3 regions of the Kitasatospora sp. NPDC052868 genome follow, and region 3 is predicted to be linked to each of the others. Evidence: riboswitches for the same ligand, from Rfam matches in the RefSeq annotation. Region 3 holds a riboswitch; each other region holds the start of a gene.
The links. A riboswitch is a leader RNA that binds a small molecule or an ion and turns the genes downstream of it on or off. The one in region 3 is predicted to bind thiamine pyrophosphate.
Positions count from the first base shown of each region.

Region 1: it holds a riboswitch for thiamine pyrophosphate, as region 3 does, so the genes downstream of both, ACIGZJ_RS09415 (purine-cytosine permease family protein) here and thiO (glycine oxidase ThiO) in region 3, are expected to answer to the same signal.
Region 2: it holds a riboswitch for thiamine pyrophosphate, as region 3 does, so the genes downstream of both, thiC (phosphomethylpyrimidine synthase ThiC) here and thiO (glycine oxidase ThiO) in region 3, are expected to answer to the same signal.

Region 1 covers NZ_JBITZW010000004.1:183,606-186,855, forward strand. The annotation lists gene ACIGZJ_RS09410 (glycerophosphodiester phosphodiesterase family protein) at 1-538, opposite strand, end outside; gene ACIGZJ_RS09415 (purine-cytosine permease family protein) at 622-1,962, opposite strand; TPP riboswitch at 2,096-2,244, opposite strand; gene ACIGZJ_RS09420 (S1C family serine protease) at 2,578-3,250, shown strand, end outside.
Region 2 covers NZ_JBITZW010000014.1:124,689-127,938, reverse strand. The annotation lists gene ACIGZJ_RS23930 (SPFH domain-containing protein) at 1-1,018, opposite strand, end outside; gene ACIGZJ_RS23925 (hypothetical protein) at 1,225-1,431, opposite strand; TPP riboswitch at 1,528-1,662, shown strand; gene thiC (phosphomethylpyrimidine synthase ThiC) at 1,658-3,250, shown strand, end outside.
Region 3 covers NZ_JBITZW010000001.1:460,289-463,538, reverse strand. The annotation lists gene thiE (thiamine phosphate synthase) at 1-146, opposite strand, end outside; gene ACIGZJ_RS02070 (Rv2175c family DNA-binding protein) at 146-511, opposite strand; gene ACIGZJ_RS02065 (NAD(P)/FAD-dependent oxidoreductase) at 564-1,760, opposite strand; TPP riboswitch at 1,881-1,993, shown strand; gene thiO (glycine oxidase ThiO) at 2,026-3,156, shown strand; gene thiS (sulfur carrier protein ThiS) at 3,153-3,250, shown strand, end outside.

The sequences.
Region 1 (3,250 bases), on a different contig from region 3:
CGGCCACCCGGCCGAGCGCCAGCGCGGAGAAGCTCATGATGCGGGCCTGCGGGCGGTCGCCGTCCGGGGTGCCGGTGATCTTGAACCGGTCCAGCATCCGCAGCAGCTCGGCCTCCACCCGGCCCCGGAAGCGGACCGGGTGCTTGGTCTCGATCGCCAGGTCCACCGGGCGCCCGCAGTCCGCGACCAGCTCCAGCAGGCTCTCCAGCCGCAGCACGCTCCGCAGCTCCGGGTCCGCGCTCGGCACGCCCGTCTTCCAGGCGCCGAAGTCGTGCGCCTCCAGCTGTGCCAGCGTCATCGCGGAGACCGTGCCCCGCCCGTCCGAGACCCGGCCGATCCGGCGGTCGTGCACGCACACCAGCTGCCCGTCGGCGGTCACCCGGACATCGCACTCGACGGCGTCGGCGCCCTCGTCGAGCGCCCGGCGGTAGGCGGCGAGGGTGTGCTCGGGCAGCGCGTGCGAGGAGCCGCGGTGGGCGATCACCTGGACGGGCGGCCCGGTGCGCGCCGTCGCGGGGGAGAGGTCAGGGCTGGTCACGCGTCCACGATAGGCGCCGGAGGTGACGCGAAAGCGAAGACGGCCCCAACCTGCGGGGCCGTCTTCGGGTGCGGGCGCGGTGGTCAGCGCCGGCCGCGGGTCAGCGGGGTGAGCGCCAGGGTGGCCAGGGCGGGCACCAGGAAGCCGAACAGCGAGGCCGAGGTCCACTCCTGCGGCGTGAAGTGCAGCGCCTCCTGGACGGACGTCCAGAAGTCCGTCCACCAGCCGGCGATCGCGGTCGGTGCGATCAGCTGGTAGACCGCGAAGCCGAGCGCCCACGGCAGCAGCATCAGCCAGCGGGAGGGCGCGTCGTCGGCGAGGTTCCAGCCGCGCCGGCCGGCGCCGAGGAAGTAGTCCACCGCCAGCACCGCGAACATCGGCACGAACACCGAGCCGATCAGGCCCAGGAAGGCGTAGTACGAGTCGGCGAACTCGGTGATCTGCAGGGCCAGCACGGTGATCAGCAGGCCGGTGCCGCCGGTCAGCACCCGGCGGTCGACCTTCGGCAGCAGGTTGTGGACCGACATCGCCGTCGAGTACACGTTGGCGAAGGACTGGTCGGTCTCGCGCAGCACCAGCACCAGCAGGAACGCCCAGCCGGCCCAGACCCCCAGGAAGGAGTCGAAGATCCGGGTCGCGTCGCCGCCGGACTGCAGCAGCGCGAAGAGGCCGAGCACGTAGCACCAGATCTGGGCGACGGTGTAGCCGGAGAAGCTGCCCCAGAACGCGGCGCGCGGGGTGCGCGAGTGCCGGGTGTAGTCGGCGGCCAGCGGCACGAAGGAGATCGAGACGGCGATCATCGCGTCGGTGGCCTTCAGGAAGCCGTGCCAGTTGCCCGCGCCCGGGTCGGGCACGCCCTGGCGGCCGAGCTGGACGGTGAAGTACACCATCGCGACCGCCACCGCCGCGGCCACGAAGCGGCGCAGCACGGCGATCGCCCCCAGCGGCCAGATGGTCAGCGCGGTGGTCACGGCGCCCGCCAGTACGACGAAGACCCAGCGGTAGCCCTCGGTGTGGGCGACGGTCTGCGCGCCCATCGCGATCACCAGCAGCTCGTACACGCCCCAGCCGATGCACTGGACGATGTTCAGCACCGTCGGCACGTACGACAGGCGGGTCCCGAACAGTCCGCGCAGGTTGGCCATCGCGGGTGCGCCGGTGCGGGCGCCGATCAGCGCGGCGACGCCGAGCATCGCGGTGCCGACCACGGTGCCGGCCACGATCGCGGTCACGGCGGCGGCCAGGGAAAGCTCGCTGCCCGGGGCGCCCAGCACGGTGGCGGCGGTGGTGAAGCCGATCAGGCTGACGCCGAGGTTCATCCAGAGCGCGAAGTGGTCCCGGAAGCGGAGCGTGCGCGGCGGCTCGGTGTCCAGCACCAGCGGGGCCTCGACCCGGCCCGCGGCCTGCTCGGGCCGGTCCAGCACCGAGGTCGCGGTCGCGGCGGGTGCGCCGGCCGTGGAACCGGGTGCGCGGCCGTCTGCGTCCGAGTGAACGGTCGTGGACGGTTCGGGGAAACCCTTGGACGCGGACGCGCCCGAAGAAGAGGATGGCGAAGCAGGCGGCATGGCCGATACTCCCTACGCCGGCATTACCCGGACAGGTTCCGGCGGTCTGCGCCCCCTCGACGATCCGGCCACGGATCCCGTGACGTACCGTCGACCAGCGCACTCTCAGCCTGGTCGGTCCAAGCTCCCGCGTGTCAGTTTGGAGCGACAGGCTAACCGGCGGGGCGGTGAACGCCAAGGCCAGGCGGCCTGCGGTCCGCATCGCGGGACGTCAGGGGTGTCCGTCGTGGACGGAGTGAACGGTGCGCCGGGGGGTACACCGGTCCGCCGTGCCGGGGGTGTCCGGCCGGTCCGTCCGGCGGGTTCGTCCGGTGGGTCCGGCAGGTTCGCCGGGCCGGTCCGCCTGGTTCGCCGTGCCGGTTTGTCTGGCCGGGCTAAGGATTCTTATGAGTTCTTCAGAGGGGTCCTTACGGCAATCGAATCGGGTGTGCGAAAAACTATGGTTCTTGGTCCTGTCAGCTATGGAGGTCGTCCGTGAGCACCGAGCGCGAGGTTGGGTCCACCGGGCCGCAGGGGGAGCAGCCCTCCGGCGGCCAGGGGGTGGTGGGCCCCGCTCATGACGGTCCGGCCCAGCAGGCCGCGCCTGCCGCCCCCGCCCCGGCGGCCGCTCCCGAGGCCCCCGCCACCGGTGGCTTCACGCCGACGCTGGCGTTCGGCAAGCTCAGCGCCCCGGAGCCGGTCGAGCCCCCGGTCGCCCCGGCGGCCCCTGCGGCCCCGGTCGGGTCCGGGTACATCGACGCGCCGCCGCCCGTCCTGCCGCCGGCCCCGGTCGCACCCGTCGCCGCGGCGCCGGTCGCCCCGGTGGCGCCCGCCGCGCCCGCGGTGCACGAGACCAACCCGTACGCGACGCCCGGAGCCCCGCACGCCGCCGCCCCGCACGCCGCCGCCCCGCACGACCCGTACGGCCCCCCGCCGGTCCCCGGTGCGCCGGCCGCCCCGGGAGTGCCCGGGGCGCACCCCCAGCACCCCTTCGGCGCGGGCCAGCCGCTCGGCGGCTGGGGCCTGCACGACGCCACGGCCGGCGGCGCGGCCGGTGCCGGTACGCCCGGCGGCCCCGGCTACCCGGGCGGCCCGCTCGGCTACCCGGCCGACTACCCCGGTGCGCCCGGCCCCGGCGGCCCCGGCGGCCCGGGCCGCAAGCGCGGCG
Region 2 (3,250 bases), on a different contig from region 3:
CCTCGGCGGACGCGGCCACCTTCACCCGGTTCGCCTCGGCGGCCGCCTTGAGCTCGGTCTCCTTGGCCTGCGCCTGCGCGGCCGAGATCCGGGCGTCGCGGTCGGCCTCGGCCTTGGTGCGGGTCTCGTACGCACGGGCGTCGGCCGGCTTGCGGACGTCCGCCTGGAGCTGCTGCTCCTTGCGGTGCGCCTCCAGCTCGGCGACCTTGGTCTCCTGGACCACGACCTCCTGCCGGGAGGCGGCCTGGGCAAGCGGTCCGGCCTGCATCGCGCGGGCGGTCGCCGTCTCCAGCTCGGCCTGGTAACCGGCCTGCTGGATACCGCTGTTGCGGGTCGCCTCGGCCTTGCGGGCGAAGGCCTCCTGCTCGGCCTCGGTGGCCTGGCGGTCCGCCTCGGCCTGGGCGATGCGGGCGTCCCGCATGACGGCGGCGGCGTGCGGGGCGGCCAGGTTCTGGATGTACCCGGTCGGGTCGATGATCTCCTGGATCTGCAGCGAGTCGATGATCAGGCCGAGCTTCTCCATCTCGGAGCCCGACGCGGCCCTGGTCTCCCCGGTCAGCCGCTCGCGGTCGCGGATCATGTCCTCGACCGTCAACCCGCCGACGATGGACCGCAGATGACCGGCGAAGACGTTGTGGACCCGGTGGCCCATCATCTCCTGCTGGTCGAGGAAGCGGCGGGCCGCGTTGGCGATCGACACGGTGTCGTCGCCCACCTTGAAGATCACAACTCCCTTGACGTGGACCGGGATTCCCTGCGACGTCACGCACTCGACGTCCAGGTCCGCCTCGTTCAGGTCGAGGGAGAGCTTGCGCACCACCTGCACGCCCGGGGTGACGAGCGTGCCCCGGCCGGTGACGATCCGGAAGCCCAGGCCCTCGCCGACACCCTCGGTGCGGTGCCTGGAACCGGAGATGATCAGGGCCTCGTTGGGCTCGGCGACCCGCCACATCAGCTTGAAGAGAACGATCAGGATGACGATGGAGGCGACGACCGCCCCCGCGATGCCGATCAGCATCGGCGAATTCCCCCTTCAGGGCACACCGGTTCCGTGGCTGCGCTCTGTTGCAGGATGGCGCGGAACGCGGTGGCAGCAGGGATTCTGCGCCTCTTGTCGATCAGTGGGAAGGACTTTTCGTCCCGACTTCGCACCAGGGCCGTCAAGACCGCGTCAAGACCCCGTCAGGACGGTGGCAGGCGGGTTGTCGAAAGGGCGCCGCGGCGTCAGCCCAGCGCGTGCGCGACGTAGACCGTGCGCGGCGGCTGGTACTCCACCACGACCACCGGTGTGCCGGGCGCCAGCACCTCGCCGGGCACGGCCGGGTACGCGAGGAACGCCTCCGTGCCCTGCCGTTCGCGGACGTGCAGCAGCACCTCGCCGACCAGACCCGGACCGATCCTCCCGGTCACCCGACCGGTCGCCCCCACCATGCCGCCAGTGTGCCAGCCCTTCCCACTGGCTGGAAGCCGTCTGGACCAGCGGCGATCCGCTCGCTACGGTGTTGGACGTCATGCGCAGGCAACACCGTCTGCGGACACGGGAGCTCGGAGCACCGGGCTGAGAGGGCGCTGAACGGCACGTCGGTGTACGTGCCAACCGCTGCGTCGACCGCAGGAACCTGACCGGGTAATGCCGGCGTAGGGAGTAGTAGGTCTGATGACCGCATTTGATGTACAGCCGCAGTCTGCCCGGACGTCCGCCGCCGGCAGCACCGCCAGCAGCACCTCCACCGGCTACCCGACCCCGGCCTGGCGCAAGGCCTACCGCGAGGGCTCCCGCCCCGACCTCGCCGTCCCGTACCGCGAGGTCGTGCTCACCAACGGCCGGACCGTCCCCCTGTACGACACCTCCGGGCCCTACACCGATCCGGCGTACGAACCCGACGTGCGGCGCGGCCTGCCCGCCCTGCGCGACTCCTGGATCCGCCAGCGCGGCGACGTCGAGGAGTACGACGGCCGCGAGGCCCGCCCCGAGGACGACGGGATCAAGCACACCTCGCCGCGCGGCGGGAACCTGAAGAACCTGGACGCCGTCTTCCCCGGCCGGCCGCGCCGCCCGCTGCGGGGACGCGGCGGGGCGGCCGTCACCCAGCTCGCGTACGCCAAGCGCGGCATCGTGACGCCGGAGATGGAGTTCGTGGCCCTGCGCGAGGGCCTGGAGCCGGAGTACGTCCGTGCCGAGGTGGCCCGCGGCCGGGCCGTCATCCCGGTCAACGTGAACCACCCCGAGGTGGAGCCGGCGATCATCGGCACCAACTTCCTGGTGAAGATCAACGCCAACATCGGCAACTCCGCGGTCACCTCCTCGATCGAGGAGGAGGTGGAGAAGATGACCTGGGCCACCCGCTGGGGCGCCGACACCGTCATGGACCTCTCCACCGGCCGCAACATCCACACCACCCGTGAGTGGATCCTGCGCAACTCCCCGGTGCCGATCGGCACCGTGCCGCTCTACCAGGCGCTGGAGAAGGTCGACGGCCGGGCCGAGGAGCTGAGCTGGGAGGTCTACCGCGACACCGTCATCGAGCAGTGCGAGCAGGGCGTCGACTACATGACCGTCCACGCCGGCGTGCTGCTGCGGTACGTGCCGCTGACGGCCCGTCGCAAGACCGGCATCGTCTCGCGCGGCGGCTCGATCATGGCCGCCTGGTGCCTGGCGCACCACCAGGAGAACTTCCTCTACACCAACTTCGAGGAGCTCTGCGACATCCTCGCCGCCTACGACGTCACCTTCTCGCTCGGTGACGGCCTGCGTCCGGGGTCGATCGCGGACGCCAACGACGAGGCGCAGTTCGCCGAGCTGCAGACCCTGGGCGAGCTGGGCCGGATCGCCCGCGAGCGCGACGTCCAGGTGATGATCGAGGGCCCGGGCCACGTCCCGATGCACAAGATCAAGGAGAACATGGACCTCCAGAAGGAGATCTGTGACGAGGCGCCGTTCTACACCCTGGGCCCGCTCACCACGGACGTCGCCCCCGGCTACGACCACATCACCTCGGGTATCGGCGCCGCGATGATCGCCTGGTGGGGCACCGCGATGCTCTGCTACGTCACGCCCAAGGAGCACCTGGGCCTGCCCAACCGGGACGACGTGAAGACCGGCGTCATCACCTACAAGATCGCCGCCCACGCCGCCGACCTGGCCAAGGGCCACCCCGGCGCCCAGGAGTGGGACGACGCGCTCTCCGACGCCCGCTTCGAGTTCCGCTGGGAGGACCAGTTCAACCTGGCCCTCGACCCGGAGACCGCG
Region 3 (3,250 bases):
CCCTTGTCCCGCAGCTGGACGATGTCCACCCCGCCGGACAGCGCCGCGTCGAGGAACTGCTCCAGGTCGCCCTGCTCGCGACGGGCGTCGGTGCAGAGGTAGAGCCGGGCGTCGGCGACCCGCCGGCGCAGGGTGTCCGCCGCCATCAGATCAGCATCGCCTGGGCGCGGCGCTTCACCTCGGTGCCGCGGTTCTCCTGCAGCGCCTGGATCGGGCTGCCGGGCAGCGACGGGTCCTCGGTGAAGAGCCACTCCAGGATCTCCACGTCGTTGTACCCGCAGTCGCGCAGCACCGTCAGGGTGCCGGACAGGTGCTTGACCAGCCCGGCGCCGTCGATGAACGCGGCCGGCACCTGGAGCGACTTGTTGGGGCCGCGCCGGACGGCGATCAGGCCGCCGCTCTTGACCAGGTCGCGCACCTCGGTGACCCGGACCCCCCACTGCTCCGAGATGTCGGGCAGGTACATCCACTCGGTGACCAGGGATTCAATCTTGCTTTCGATCTCACTCACGCCACCAGACTGCCACCTCCGCGGCCCGCCGCGCACCAAACGGCCGTCCGCACTACCCCGCGACGGCCGACTTCAGCGGTACGGCGGGGTCCGCCGCGCGGGCCGCGTCCAGTGCCGTGCCGCGCTCGATCAGCCGCCGCCCCTGGGTCAGGTCGCGCGGGCGGTCCACCGTGAGCAGGGCGCGCAGCACGCCGTCGCGCAGCCAGAGCACCGCCCAGGTCGGGTCCTGCGGGGAGCCGCGGCGGACGATCTCGTCGCCCTCGCCGTGCTGTCCGGCGTACTGCACCATCCGGCCGAACTGCTCCGACCAGAAGTACGGCACCGGGTCGTACGGCGCGTCCGAGCCGAGCACGGAGGCGGCCGCCGCCTCGCCGGACTGCAGCGCGTGGTCCCAGTGCCGGACGGCCAGCCGGGCGCCGGAGCGCGCCGACGGGTAGCTGACGCAGTCCCCCGCGGCGAAGACCCCGGGCAGGCCGGTGCGCAGCCGCTCGTCCACCAGGACGGCGCCTGCGGCGTCCAGTGCGACCCCGGAGCCGGCCAGCCAGCCGGTCGCCGGGCGGGCCCCGATCCCGACCACGACCTCGTCGGCGGGCAGGTGCGAGCCGTCCTCCAGCAGGACCGCGCCGGGCTCCACGGCCGCGACGCCGACGCCGCAGCGCAGCCCGACCCCGGCCTCGGCGTACCAGGCGGCCATCGCCCGGCCGATCTCGACGGGCAGCGCGGCGGGCACCGGCGCCGGGCCCGTCTCGACCACGGTGACCTCGCAGCCGGCCGTCCGGGCGGCGGTGGCCACCTCGGCGCCGATCCAGCCCGCCCCGACCAGCACCAGGCGCAGGCCGGGCCGGAGCAGGGCGCGCAGCGCCAGCGCGTCGTCCAGGGTGTGCAGCAGATGGGCTCGCTCGGCGCCGGGCAGGGCGCGCGGGGCGGCCCCGGTGGCGATCACCAGGGCGTCGTACGGCAGATCGCCGCCGTCGGTGTGCAGCGTGCCGGGGGTGAGGCCGGTGGCGCGGCGGCCGGTGAGCAGCTCGACGCCCAGGTGTGGGAGGTCGATGTCGAGGGTGGTGGCGTCGGCCTTGCCGAGCAGCACCTCCTTGGAGAGCGGCGGCCGGTCGTACGGCGCGTGCGCCTCCTCGCCGACCAGGGTGATCCGCCCCTGCCAGCCGCCCCGCCGCAGCCCCGCGGCGCACTGCGCCCCGGCCAGCCCGGCGCCGACGACAACCACCCGATCCGTCCCGCTCAGCTCTCCCACGCCGTCACTGTACTCAGCCGTCCCGGACGCCCGGGCGGGCCCCCGGACGGGCCCGGGGTGCGGGCGCCGTCCACCGTTCGTACGCGCCTTCGGTGGCGGCAACCCCCGGAGTTAAGGTGGGGGCACCATCACGGGAGCCCGGCGAACCGGGCTGAGAGGCGGGCTGGCACGGCCCGCGACCGTCCGAACCTGATCCGGGTCATTCCGGCGAAGGGAGAGCGCGACCTTGACACGCTCGGCTCCGGGTACCCACGCCGACGTCCTGATGATCGGCGGGGGCGTCATCGGCCTCGCCGTCGCCTGGCGGGCGGCACAGCGCGGACTGCGCAGGATCGTCGTGGTCGACCCGCACCCCGGCGGCGGCGCCGCCCGGGTCGCGGCGGGCATGCTCGCACCGGTCACCGAACTCCAGTACGGCGAGGAGCCGCTGCTGCGCCTCGGGATGGCCTCCAACGAGCGGTACGCCGCCTTCGCGGCCGAGCTCACCGAGGCGAGCGGCGGCGAGGACACCGGTTACCGCCGGTGCGGCACCATCGCCGTCGCCCTCGACTCCGACGACCGCGAGGAGCTCCGCGAGCTGCACGCCTTCCACCGGCGGCTCGGCCTGGACTCGCACTGGCTGACCGGCCGCGAGGCCCGCAGGCTCGAACCCATGCTGGCCCCCGGGGTCCGCGGCGGCCTGCACGTCACCGACGACCACCAGGTGGACGGCCGCCGGCTGCTGACGGCGCTGCTGCGGGCCGGCGAGGCCGCGGGCGTCGCCGTCCACCGTGCCGAGGCGGTCGAGCTGCTGGTCGAGGGCGACCGGGCGGTCGGTGCCCGGCTGAGCACCGGCGAGACGGTGACCGCCGACCGGACGGTGCTCGCCGCCGGCCCCCACAGCCATCTGCTGCCCGGTCTGCCCGAGGGCGTGCTGCCCGCGATCCGCCCGGTCAAGGGCCAGATCCTGCGGCTGCGCGTCCCCGCGCCCTACCGCCCGTTCCTCTCCCGCAACGTCCGCGCGGTGGTCCGCGGCCAACACCTCTACCTGGTGCCGCGCGAGGACGGCGAGCTGGTGATCGGCGCGACCAGCGAGGAGCAGGGCTACGACACCACCGTCACCGCCGGCGGGGTGTACGAGCTGCTGCGCGACGCCCACGAGCTGGTGCCCGGCATCACCGAGCTGCCGCTGGTGGAGACCTCCGCCGGCCTGCGCCCGGGCTCGCCGGACAACGCGCCGCTGATCGGTCCGACCGCACTGCCCGGCCTGGTCGCCGCCACCGGGCACTACCGCAACGGCGTCCTGCTCACCCCGGTGACGGCCGACCTGGTCGCCGAGTACCTGGCCACCGGCACGATGCCCGAGCTCGCCGAACCGTTCTCCCCCACCCGCTTCACCACGAAGGTCCCCGCATGAGCGAGATCGAACTCACCGTCAACGGCGAGCCCCGCCAGGTGCCCGCCGCGACCACCCTCGCCGAGGTGGTGGCCGCCCTCAGCCAGGCCAACTC